2 regions of the Pseudoduganella plicata genome follow, and region 1 is predicted to be linked to the other one. Evidence: predicted binding sites of a transcription regulator. Region 1 holds the regulator's gene; the other holds the start of a gene.

Region 1 (5,668 bases):
TTTCCGGCTCTTCGTCGTACGGTCGGCGGGCGCGGCGGTATTGGCTCATGGCTGAACTTTGGCGTCAGTGATCGCGCATCAGCGTGGCGATGCGCTCGTCCATGATGCGGGTGAAGTCGCCCGTGGCGATATCGTGGAACACGGCCGCGGCGATTTCCTGCTGGTGCACCTGGGCCGTGACGATGTTCTTCAGCTTGTTGGCGATCGGGTAGAAGAACAGGTTGGCCAGGCCGACACCGTAAATCGTGGAGACGAACGCCACCGCGATGCCGGGGCCCAGCTTGGCCGGGTCCGACAGGTTTTCCATCACGTGGATCAGGCCCAGCACGGCGCCCAGGATGCCGATCGTGGGCGAGTAGCCGGCCGCCGATTCCCACACGCGCACGGCCTGGCGCTCGGCCGTCTCGAACGCGGTGATTTCCGTGTCCAGCAACTGGCGCAGTTTGTCCGGCTGGATGCCGTCGATAATCATGCGCAGGCCCTTGGCCATGAACGGATCGGTGGCGGCGGCCATATGACGCTCCAGCGCCAGGGGACCGGCGCGGCGCACCGTCTGGTTCCACGTCTGGATGTCTTTCTTCAGGGCGGCGCGGGTATCCGCCGGGGGACGGATCACCCAGCGCAGCATGACGATGCCGCGCCGCAGGGTACCGGGGCGCGTCTGCAGCAATACGGCGCCCAACGTGCCGATGACCACGATGGCAAACGCGGCCGGCTGCACCAGCGAGGAAAGCTTGCCACCCTCGAGCGACTGTCCGACGATCAGGCCAGCCAGCGCCAGCAGTATGCCGGCTACGCTGGACCAGTCCATGCCTGCTCCCTCAAGGTGGCGCGCAGCCGCGCGACGGCCTGCGTATGCAGCTGCGATACGCGCGATTCGGAGACGCCCATGACGGCGCCGATTTCTTTCAGGTTCAACTCTTCCTCGTAGTACAGGCCCATCAGCAGCTTCTCGCGCGGCGGCAGCGCATCGATCGCATCGATGACGGCCTGGCGGAAGTCCGTGTCCATCAGCGCGCGCAGCGGATCGGCATCCTCGTCGTGCGCGTAGCGGTCGAGGAAGCTGTCGCTGCCGTCCTCGTTCTTGAAGTCCTCGTAGTACACCAACTGGTGGCCGCCGCCTTCGGACAGCATCTCCTGGTAGTCCGCCAGGGACAGCTTGAGCGACTTCGCAACCTCGGACTCGCTGGGCGGCCGCCCCAGCTTCTGCTGCAGCGACGCCATGGCCGTCTCGATCTTGCGCATGTCCTGGCGCATCGTGCGCGGCATCCAGTCGCTGCTGCGCAACTCGTCCAGCATGGCGCCGCGGATACGCATCACCGCATAGGTCTCGAACTGCGCACCATGCGTCTCCTCATAGCGTCCGATTGCGTCGAGCAGGCCGATCATGCCTGCCTGTACCAGGTCATCGACTTCCACGCTGGGCGGCAATTTTGCCTTCATGTGGTGGGCAAGGCGCTTCACGAGAGGCATGTGCTCCGTCAGCAGCGAATCCTTGTTCACCTTCCCTTTGACCGTGTACATAAATTGTTCTACTTGTTATCGGCTCATTCAGTTGACGCTCCCCGCGAATCCCTCCGGCGCGCCGGCCAGGGCAAAGCGGCCCGCCATTTGACGGAACGCCACCGAGGCACCGGCCAGCGGAAACGCATCCACCACGGCGCGGCCCAGGCGCGCGGCGCGATGCAGATACTCATCGGCAGGCACGGACCCCATGGACACAAGATTGACCGCCAGGTAACGGCTTGCCGCCTGCGCCATATTATCGTAAACCACCCGTGCCTCAGCTTCCGACGCGCCCGTGACGACAATGCCGAACGGGCGACGGCCCAGCTCGTGATTCAGGCGCTTGATCATCATGTAGGCGTTCTTGATCGACGTGGCGCTGTTCGACACCTGCACGACGATTTCCGAACTGGCCATGACGGGCACGGGGAACGCTTCGCCGTCGAATTCGCCATCGACAAGGACGATGCCGGCCTGCGTGGCCATGACGTCGAATGCCTTGGCCAGGCGGCGGCTTTCGGCGGGACCGTTGCGTGCTTCGCCGCGCGTCATCGACACCACGTTGAAGCCCTGCGGCACCTGGTGCACGACCTGGTTCAGGCCGCACTCCTGGCGCGCCACGTTCAGCAGGCTGGCGCCGTTGTCGACGCCGAGGCGCGAAGCGACACCGTGCGCGCTGGCGCAGGCGTCGACCAGCAGCACGTCGTTGCCGTTGCGGGCCAGCGAGGCGCCCAGGTTCACGAGCATCGCGCCCTTGTCGTCCTGCGGGGTGGCGGACAGGAACGTGACGATACGGGGCCGCGGCGGCCCCGCCAGCATGCGGCGCAGACCTTCGGCCTGGTCGAAATCGAAGTTAGCCAAGGTACACCTCGCGCGTTGCATTGTTGCCGGCCGCTGCCATCAGCATCGGCAGGTCGCTGTCGGAAAACTGGCTGACGTCCTTTTTCGAGCGGAAGGCCCGTTCGATCAGTTCGTCCGGCTTGGCCAGGTGCAGGTCTTCCGGCACGCGCTGGCCGTTCGACACGTAGAACAGGTTCAGTTTCTGGCGGATCACGACGTCCAGCACATTGCCGATCGACGCCGCTTCGTCCAGCTTCGTCATGATGGCGCCGGCCAGGCCCGTGCCCTGGTAGGCACGCACCACTTCGGCCAGCGTTTCCTGCGTCGACGTGCTGTTCAGGCACAGCAGGCGTTTGACGTCCACGTCGGTGCCCTGCAGCATGGCGACCTGTTCCGTGACCATCTGGTCGCGCTGGCTGACGCCGACGGTGTCGATCAGCACGGTATGCTTGTTGCGCAGTTCCTTCAGCGCGATGCGCAGGTCCGCTTCGTCCTTCACGGAGTGCACCATCACGCCCAGGATCTTGCCGTAGATGCGCAGCTGCTCGTGCGCGCCGATACGGTAGGCGTCCGTCGTGATCAGGGCCAGCTTTTCCGGGCCGTGGCGCATCACGCAACGGGCCGCCAGCTTGGCGGTGGAGGTCGTCTTGCCGACGCCGGTCGGGCCGACCAGGGCAAACACGCCGCCCTTTTCGATCAGCGCGTCTTCGTTGGCGATGACGTTCAGGTTGCGGGCCAGCACGGTGCGGATCCAGCGCAGGCTTTCCTCCGCGGAGCGGCCGGCCGGCATTTTTTCGATCAGCATCTTGGCCAGGGTGGCGGAGAAGCCGGCACCCAGCATTTCACGCAGGACAGTGGCCTTGTGCGGTTCGCGCTGTTGCGACGAGCCCCACGACAGCTCGGCCAGCTGCGTTTCCATCATGCCGCGCATGGCGCGCAGTTCCGTCATCATCGTGCTCATTTCCGCAGCCGCGTTGGCCTTGGCGGAGTTGACGGCGTCGGCCACCATCGCCGAGATGCGGTCCATGTCGACGGCGGGAGCGGCCGGTGCGAAGCCCGGTGCCGGGCGAACCTGGGCCCGGGCCTGCGCGCGCGCTTCCATATTGGCCTGCGCTTCCGCTTCCATCTGCGCCTCCATCTGCGCCTGCATGCGGGCCTTGATGGCGTCCTGCATCTGCTGCTGGGTCGGTTGCGAACGGGCTGCGGCCGGACGTGCCGGTTGCGGACGTGCCGGTTGCGGACGTGCCTGCGGCGGCGTCATCATCGGCGACGGCGTGTAGGTGTCTTCAATCTCGAGCTCGGGCATGGCGGGCGCCGTGTCCGCGGCCGGCTGTGCCAGCGATGCGGCATCGTCGTTCGCCAGCGCCAGGATCTCGACCACCCCATCCATCGGGCGGTTGGACAGGATCACCGCATCGGGGCCAAGCGCTTCGCGCACTTTGCGCAGGGCTTCACGCGATGTAGGTGCGGTAAATTTTTTGACGTTCATGCTGCTGCTCCAGGCGAGATTTTCTCTGATGGAGTGATTATTGACGATGCCAACAGGAAATCATCCGGGGAAAAGGATGGGAAAAGCCCTGCAATTCGCCGTCGTCCCCTGCGGGGAGAGCGACTTGCAGTTTTGCCACCATCCATGCGAAGATGTGAATGATAATAATTCGCATTTGCGGAGACTTTCCGCCACATGCACCACTTCAGAGAGAAACACCATGAATTCGAACAGGAACCCGCTGGCGCTGGCCGTTCTGGCCGCGCTGGCCGCCTCCCCTCGCGCCCACGCCGCCCCGGTTGACGAGGCCGACGCGCCCGTCAGCGTCGTCACCGTCACCGGCGCCCGCAGCGAGCCGTACAACCCGACCTCGGCCATGACCGCGACGAAGATCGACGCGCCGCTGCGCGACATTCCGCAGACGGTCAACGTCATTCCCGCGCAGCTGCTGCGCGACCAGTCCGCAAGTTCGATGGAGGATGCGATGAAATTCGTGCCGGGTGTGGGCCTGTCGCATGGCGACGGCCAGCGCGACCAGGTCACGCTGCGCGGCTTCTCCGCCATTTCCGACCAGTTCGTGGATGGCCTGCGCGACGATGCGCTGTACTTTCGCGACCTGTCCAATATCGAGCGCATCGAAGTGCTGAAGGGTCCGGCCGCCGTGCTGTACGGGCGCGGCTCGTCCGGGGGGCTGATCAACCGGATCAGCAAGAAGCCCGGCGCGAACAGGCGCGAGGCGACGGCCCGGGTGGGGAGCGATAACCGCCGCCGTGGCGAGCTCGACCTGGCGGCGACGGAAGGCACCATGGCGTTCCGCGTCACGGGCGCCGTCGAACGCGCGGACAGCTACCGCGACCAGCAGTTCCTCGAGCGCGACGCCATTGCGCCATCGCTGCAGTTCCAGCTGGGCGCGGCCACGACGTTGCTGCTGCAGGCCGAGCACCTGTCCGACCGGCGCGTGACGGACTTCGGCGTGCCGTCGTACAAGGGCCGCCCCGTCAACGTGCCCGAGAGCACGTATTACGGCGCCGCCAACGCGCGCGACGCCGACTACTCGCATGCGGAAGTGACGGCGCTGGGCTTCACGCTGGAGCACCGCTTCAGCAACGCGCTGGCGCTGCGCAACGCCTATCGCCACCAAGACTACACGCTGGCGCGCTACAACACGCTGGTCGGCAGCGTCAACGAGGCGGCGCTGACGGCCTCGCTGAACCGCACCAATCTGCGGCGCGAGGAGGACAGCTGGTTTAACCAGACGGAACTGACACAAACGGCGCATGTCGCAGGCATGCGCCATAAACTGCTGTACGGCATCGAGGTGGGCAAGCAGAACAAGGACCAGGTCAACCGGTCGCAAAGCAATGTCGCTACCGTCGCGCTGTTCAATCCCGTGCTGCCGGTCCTGCCGAAATACCTGAACGTGGCACCCGGCACGGACAACCTGGGCATCATGAAGACGGCCAGCGCGTACGTGCAGGACCTGGTGGCGCTGTCGGAACAGTGGAAGGCGCTGGCCGGCGTGCGTTATGACCATTTCGAGCAGCGCACCGTCGAGCGCCGCGCGGGCCAGGCCAACCTGGACCGCACGGACGTGGCGTGGAGTCCCCGCGCGGGCCTCGTCTGGCAGCCATCGGCCATGCAGTCGTATTACGTGTCGTTCAGCAAATCGTTCCAGCCGTCGGCGGAGAACTTCCCGCTCGCTGCCAGCAACGCGCAGATCGAGCCGGAAAAGACAACCAACAAGGAAGTGGGCGGCAAGTTCGATTTCCTAGGCGGCGCGCTGTCGGCCACGGCATCGCTGTTCCGCCTCGAGCGTACCAATATCAAGGCGAC
Region 2 (5,668 bases), 2.9 Mb from region 1:
GTCGTCGAGCAGCGCTACCCGGCGGCCGGGGACAAGAACGCGATCGTCGAACTGCGCATCGTCTCGCCGGCCACGGGCACGACGCGCGACGTGGACCTGGGCCCGGAGCAGGACATCTATCTGGTGCGTGCCGACTGGACGGCCGACAGCCGCCAGCTCGTGTTCCAGCGCCAGACGCGCGACCAGAAGAAGCTCGAACTGATCGCGGTCGATGCAGCCTCGCTCGCGCAGCGCGTGCTGGTGACGGAAACGGAGAAGACGTGGACCAAGATTAACGACGACCTGCGCTTCCTCGCGGACGGCTCCGGCTTCATCTGGGCGTCCGAGCGCAGCGGACGCAATCACCTGTACCTGTTCGACATGAACGGCAAGGTGAAGCACGCGCTGACGCAGGGCGAGTGGCGCGTCGATAACCTGCTGGCCGTCGACGAAAGGGCGGGCAAGGTGTACTTCGCGTCGAACAAGGATGCGATTCCGGACAAGCAGGCGTACGTCGTGGCACTCGACGGCAGCACGGCTGCGAAACCGAAGCGCGTGACGCAGGCCGACGGCTGGCACGACACCAGCTTCGCCCGCAACGGCGAGGTGTTCGTCGACACGTGGTCCGACCCGGCCAACCCGCCGCAGGTGTCGATCCGCAAGCCGGATGGCACGATGGTGACGTGGCTGCAGCATAACGAGGTCGATGCGAAACACCCCTGGTTCAAGTACAAGGCGGACCACCTGCCGACCGAATACGGCACGATGAAGGCGAAGGACGGCCAGACGCTGTACTGGTCGATGATCAAGCCCTATCATTTTGACGCCAAGAAAAAATATCCCGTCTACCTGTCGACGTATGGCGGCCCGGGCGCGCAGCACGTGGCGCGCCGCTGGGGCGACACCTTCGACCAGTACATGGCGCAGCAGGGCTATGTCGTGTTCCGCCTGGATAACCGCGGCTCGTCGCGGCGCGAACGCGCGTTCACGGATGCGATCTACCGCAACCTGGGCAAGGTGGAAGTGGAAGACCAGCTGACGGGCATCGACTGGCTGGGCAAGCAGGGCTTCGTCGACGCGAAGCGCATCGGCGTGTACGGCTGGAGCTATGGCGGCTTCATGGCGCTGCGCCTGCTGTCGCAGGGGTCGGACAAGATTGCCGCCGGCGTCTCCGGCGCACCCGTGACGGACTGGAAGCTGTACGACACCCACTACACGGAACGCTACATGGACCGTCCCGCCGACAATCCGGAGGGCTACAAGGACAGCACCGTGTTCGCCCACGTGGACGGCCTGAAGTCGAAGCTGCTGCTGATCCACGGCATGGCGGACGACAACGTCCTGTTCACCAACAGCACGAAGATGATCGACGCGCTCGTCAACCGCGGCGTGCAGTTCGAGCTGATGACCTACCCTGGCGCCAAGCATGGCATTTCAAACCGCGTGCAGCGGCGCCACGTGCAGGGTTATATCGATGCCTTCTTCCGCAAGCACCTGAAGCCCGATACCGAGTAGCCGGCACGGCTGGCAAGCAAAAACAGCCGCTGAGCGGCTGTTTTTGCTGACGGCACTGGGCCGGTGTTAACGGTTGCCGCGGTCGATCGTGCTATTGGTGTCCAGCGCGTCGTCCACTGCATCGCGGGCGTCGCCCACTTTTTTCTGCACTTTGCCTTCAGCCTGGTTTTTCAGGCCGTCGACCTGCTGCTTCGAGCTGCCTACCAGCTCGCCGGCTTCCTGCTGGATTTTGCCGCCGATTTCCTTTGCCTTGCCTTTGATCTGATCGCTGTTCATGGTCAAGCTCCTCTATGTTGCGGCTGGCGGACCCCACTGGTCCGCGCCTTTTCCGGCACACGCGTGTCGAAGATATCGGTTGCGCGTGTCGTTGGAGAAATCATACGGCGGAGAAGTATTGCCGTCCGTACGCTCCCTAACATTGTCAAACAATTATTCCGGCCGGGTACTTGTCATAGCCAGACGCACGGCCAGGCAGGTACCGCACCTGATCGGCCCGCATGTCGACGCCGTCTACCAGTCGTCCAGATTGCGCACGATGTATGTGTGCCCGCTCCGGAGCGCGGCCAAGGGCGTTCCGCTGCGACAGCCTGCGCCATCATGCGGCGGTCCGCAGTAAAGTGGCATCGGGCGAGAGGCAAACAGCCCTTCTGCGCGGCCGGAATGTCCGCTATAGTTCAACCATGTATTTACTCAAAGCAACATGAGACAGGAGACGCACGATGACACTGCAGGAATTGTTCGATAACCCAGCCGCGTTGCCCACAGCGCCGAAGGTCGTGCAGGATCTGATCCAGAGTTTCGACAAGGCGTCCGTGTCCACCGAGGATGTGGCGCGGAAAGTCGCGCTCGATCCGGTGCTGAGCGCGAAACTGCTTCGCCTTGCCAACTCCGCTTATTACAACGTGTCGCGCAGCATTGGTACCGTCGAGGACGCCGTACTGATGCTGGGATTTGTTGCCGTGCGCACGCTCGTCATCAGTTCCGGCCTCGTCAATGGCTTCAAGGAAGTGACAGGGCTGGATCTGAAGCAGTTCTGGCGCTACAGCATGCACACGGCCGTGGCCGGCAAATGGATGGCAAAGAAGACGCGCGACAACCAGGAGCTGGCATTTACGATCGGCATGATGCACGCGATCGGCGAACTCCTGTTGCATTCGGCGGCGCCCGAGCAGGCCCAGGCACTGGACGCGAATACAGCGCCGCTGGCCCAGCATCGGCTTGACGTCGAAAAACGCACGCTGGGCTTCGGCTATGCCGAGGTCGGGGCGGAACTGGCCCGCCGCTGGCAGTTCCCTGCCGAATTCTCGGACGCGATCGAAGCGTTCCCCACGCCGCTCGCGACGAGCCCGGTCAACCGGCTGTCCGCCCTCGTCCACCTCGGCGCATGGCGCGCCCGTGCCGAGCTGGAACAGCAAACCGAAGAACAGTTACGGGCAAGCGCCCCCGCGGACGTGGCGGCCAGCCTGGGGCTGACGACGGAAATGCTGATCGACGATATGCCGCCGCTGGACGAGCTCAGCGCCGGGCTGGAAGAAATGTTTCGATAGCAACTGATTGGCATCGATATAGTTCGGGCATGACTCCGACAGCCTCCCCGCCGACCAACCTCCGCACCATTCTCTGCGCCGTCATCATCGCCATTGGCACCATACCGATGATATGGGCCAGCCACGGCTGGGCCACGGCGCCACGCGGCCCTTCCGGGCAGCCTGGCTTTGGCCCCGGCCTGGTCTGCTTTGTTGCCTGGGTACTGATGGCGGGCACCCACGTCCCCTGCACGGGTTACCTGCTGTACTCGGCCTGCACGCGCCGCGTGAGGAACCGGGCCGCGGCGAACAGCCTGGGCGCGGCAGCGTTCGTCCTGCTGCTGCTGCCTGTGCTGTACGTGTATACGTTGCCGGGTTGAAGGTCGATCGTTATCGATTGGGCAAGCCCAAAAAGAATTTCAAAATATTTTTCAAAAACCCTAAAGTTCCGCTCACGCCTGACGTTAATCCAGACAAGCGGTACTCCATCGACGTTTTTGAAGGCTGATCATGACCTCCACCGAAGTTCTCTCCATGTACGAAAACATTGCCGGCCTGACGGGCAAGATGGCGGTGGCGGCGCAGATGGGCGACTGGAATGGCCTGGATCGGCTGGAAAATCAGTGTGCAGCCGCTGCCGTGCCCGCGATTGGCGGCGTGCCCAAGCTGGAAGGTTCGGCCCGCCAGCGCAAGATCGACCTGCTCAGGCAGATTCTCGCCAACGACCGCGCCGTGCGCGACGTGACGGAGCCATGGATGGGCCAGCTGAACGGCTGAGATCCGTTGCTGAAATAACAAAGCGCCCATGGGGCGCTTTTTTCATGTCTGCCGGGGGAGCAGACCGGCAATGGACGGCTCAGGCAGCCCCGGCTTCGGCGGGCGCTTCCTCTTCCGCCGTTGCCGCCTCGGCAATGGCCTTCTTGCGCCAGCTCTGCCACACCTTGATCTGCGCGCTGGCCTGTTTCGCCTTGCGGCGGCGCACCAGATGGACGATGACGCCGACGACGAGCAGCAGTGCCACGCTGCCGGCAGCGATCATCGTCAGCACCTTCGGCCGCGACATCTTCTTCTCCTTGACGGGCTCCTGGGGCGGCGGCGCCGCTTTCCTTACCTCCGGCGCGGGCGCGGGTGCGGCCGGCTGGCCGGCTTCGCGCGCCGCCGCAGCTGTCGACGCAACCTCCCTGTCCAGCGCTGCCTTGTCCGCACGCGCATCCGTGATCTTGCCGGCCGCTGTGCGGCCCGGCGGCTCCGTTGCCGTGACGACCGCAGCGCTTTGCTCGACGTGGCTCGCCGGCACGGCGGCCGGCGCCGCAGCGGCCGGTGCCGGCGCTTTGGTATCCGGCGACCTAGTTGTGGCCGGTGCGGCGGCCGGTGCGGCAGCCGCTGGCGGCGCAGCCGCATTTTTCGCCACCGCCGCCTGCAGCGACTTCAGCTTGGCTTCCAGCTCGGCCAGCTTCTTGAGTAATGCCTTGTCCGCGGCCGGCCCGACCGGGACCGGCTCCGTCGGCTTCGCGATGACAGGCAGCGGCGGCACGATCGATACTGCCGGCTTTTCCGCGGGCTTTGCCGGCGCGGGTGAGGTCTTGCCGGCGACCTTTGCGGTCGCGGGCGCGGGTTTTTCAGTGACCTTATGATCGGCCAGTGCAGGCTTCTCGACAATTTTATGAACGGCTGGCACCGGCTTCTCAACGGCCTTGATCGGCGTGGATGCGGGCTTTTCGATTACCGTTGCTCCAACCGCCGGCACGGCACGCGCTGGCGCCGGTGCTGCCGTCTTTCCGGCCGACCGCGCGGCGAACGCGCGCTCGACGGCGCCCATCAGCTCCGCCTCGGCCCTGGTTGCCTGCCGCCCCGGCGTCCCGGCGGTGGCAAGTTGTATCGCGATACCGGACGGACGGGACCGCGGGGAGGATTCGGGCGCCGACGACACGACCGGCGCGCCCGCGACCCTGGTCGGCTGCGCCGCCGGTACCGGTGTGGGCGCGGGCGGTGCCGGGGGCGCGGCACGCAGCCACAAGGACACGCCGCGCACACTCTGGCGCCCGGCGCTCGTCAGCTCGAAATACAGATGCAGCACTTCCGACTGGATGGGCGCGCTGGTCGTCAGGTGCAATACGCGGCGCGCGTCGCGTTTCGCGATCGTGATGTTCATCCCGGCCAGCGCCGGGCTCATCGACACGTTCGCGCCCTGGAACACGTTGCGGCTGGCCAGGCGCACCTGCAGGTCGGCCAGGTCCTGCGGGGTCAGGTCGACCAGCTCGACGTCCGCAACCAGCTGTTCCCCCACATGCGAACGCACGTTGGCTTCGCCCAGCTCGGCGGCATCAACGCCGGCGACGGCGATCCCGAGAACGATGGCGGCGGTGGAAGTGAGCTTGGACATGGCTGGATTATTTCCTGAACGTAAGTCTATAACGGCACGTTTCAGGATTATTTAAGTGCCGCACCCAAAAATCGTCGCTGCGCTACACTCGAACGTGTCAATGAAACACTATTAATCCAACACCATTGCAAAGGATTTTCATGGAAAGCAGAATCGAACGCGACAGTTTCGGCCCGATCGACGTCCCGGCGGACCGGCTGTGGGGCGCCCAGACGCAGCGCTCGCTGCACCACTTTCACATCTCCACGGAACGCATGCCGCCGGA

The links. The regulator FliA, encoded in region 1, starts transcription of late flagellar genes. The targets are predictions, from matches to a motif close to CTAAAGTTTNNNNNNNNNNNGCCGNTA.
Region 2: E1742_RS22795 (flagellar protein FliT) is a predicted target of FliA. The motif match lies at 3,461-3,487, and genes of this name have one in related genera.

Annotation. Positions count from the first base shown of each region.
Region 1 covers NZ_CP038026.1:2,264,809-2,270,476, forward strand. Annotated here, with positions in the region: gene motD (flagellar motor protein MotD) at 1-49, opposite strand, end outside; gene E1742_RS09990 (flagellar motor protein) at 65-811, opposite strand; gene E1742_RS09995 (RNA polymerase sigma factor FliA) at 793-1,524, opposite strand; gene E1742_RS10000 (MinD/ParA family ATP-binding protein) at 1,552-2,367, opposite strand; gene flhF (flagellar biosynthesis GTPase FlhF) at 2,360-3,835, opposite strand; gene E1742_RS10010 (TonB-dependent receptor) at 4,056-5,668, shown strand, end outside.
Region 2 covers NZ_CP038026.1:5,164,650-5,170,317, reverse strand. Annotated here, with positions in the region: gene E1742_RS22815 (S9 family peptidase) at 1-1,494, shown strand, start outside; gene E1742_RS22810 (CsbD family protein) at 1,561-1,770, opposite strand; gene E1742_RS22805 (HDOD domain-containing protein) at 2,214-3,041, shown strand; gene E1742_RS22800 (hypothetical protein) at 3,071-3,400, shown strand; gene E1742_RS22795 (flagellar protein FliT) at 3,531-3,797, shown strand; gene E1742_RS22790 (type IV pilus assembly protein FimV) at 3,877-5,403, opposite strand; gene fumC (class II fumarate hydratase) at 5,544-5,668, shown strand, end outside.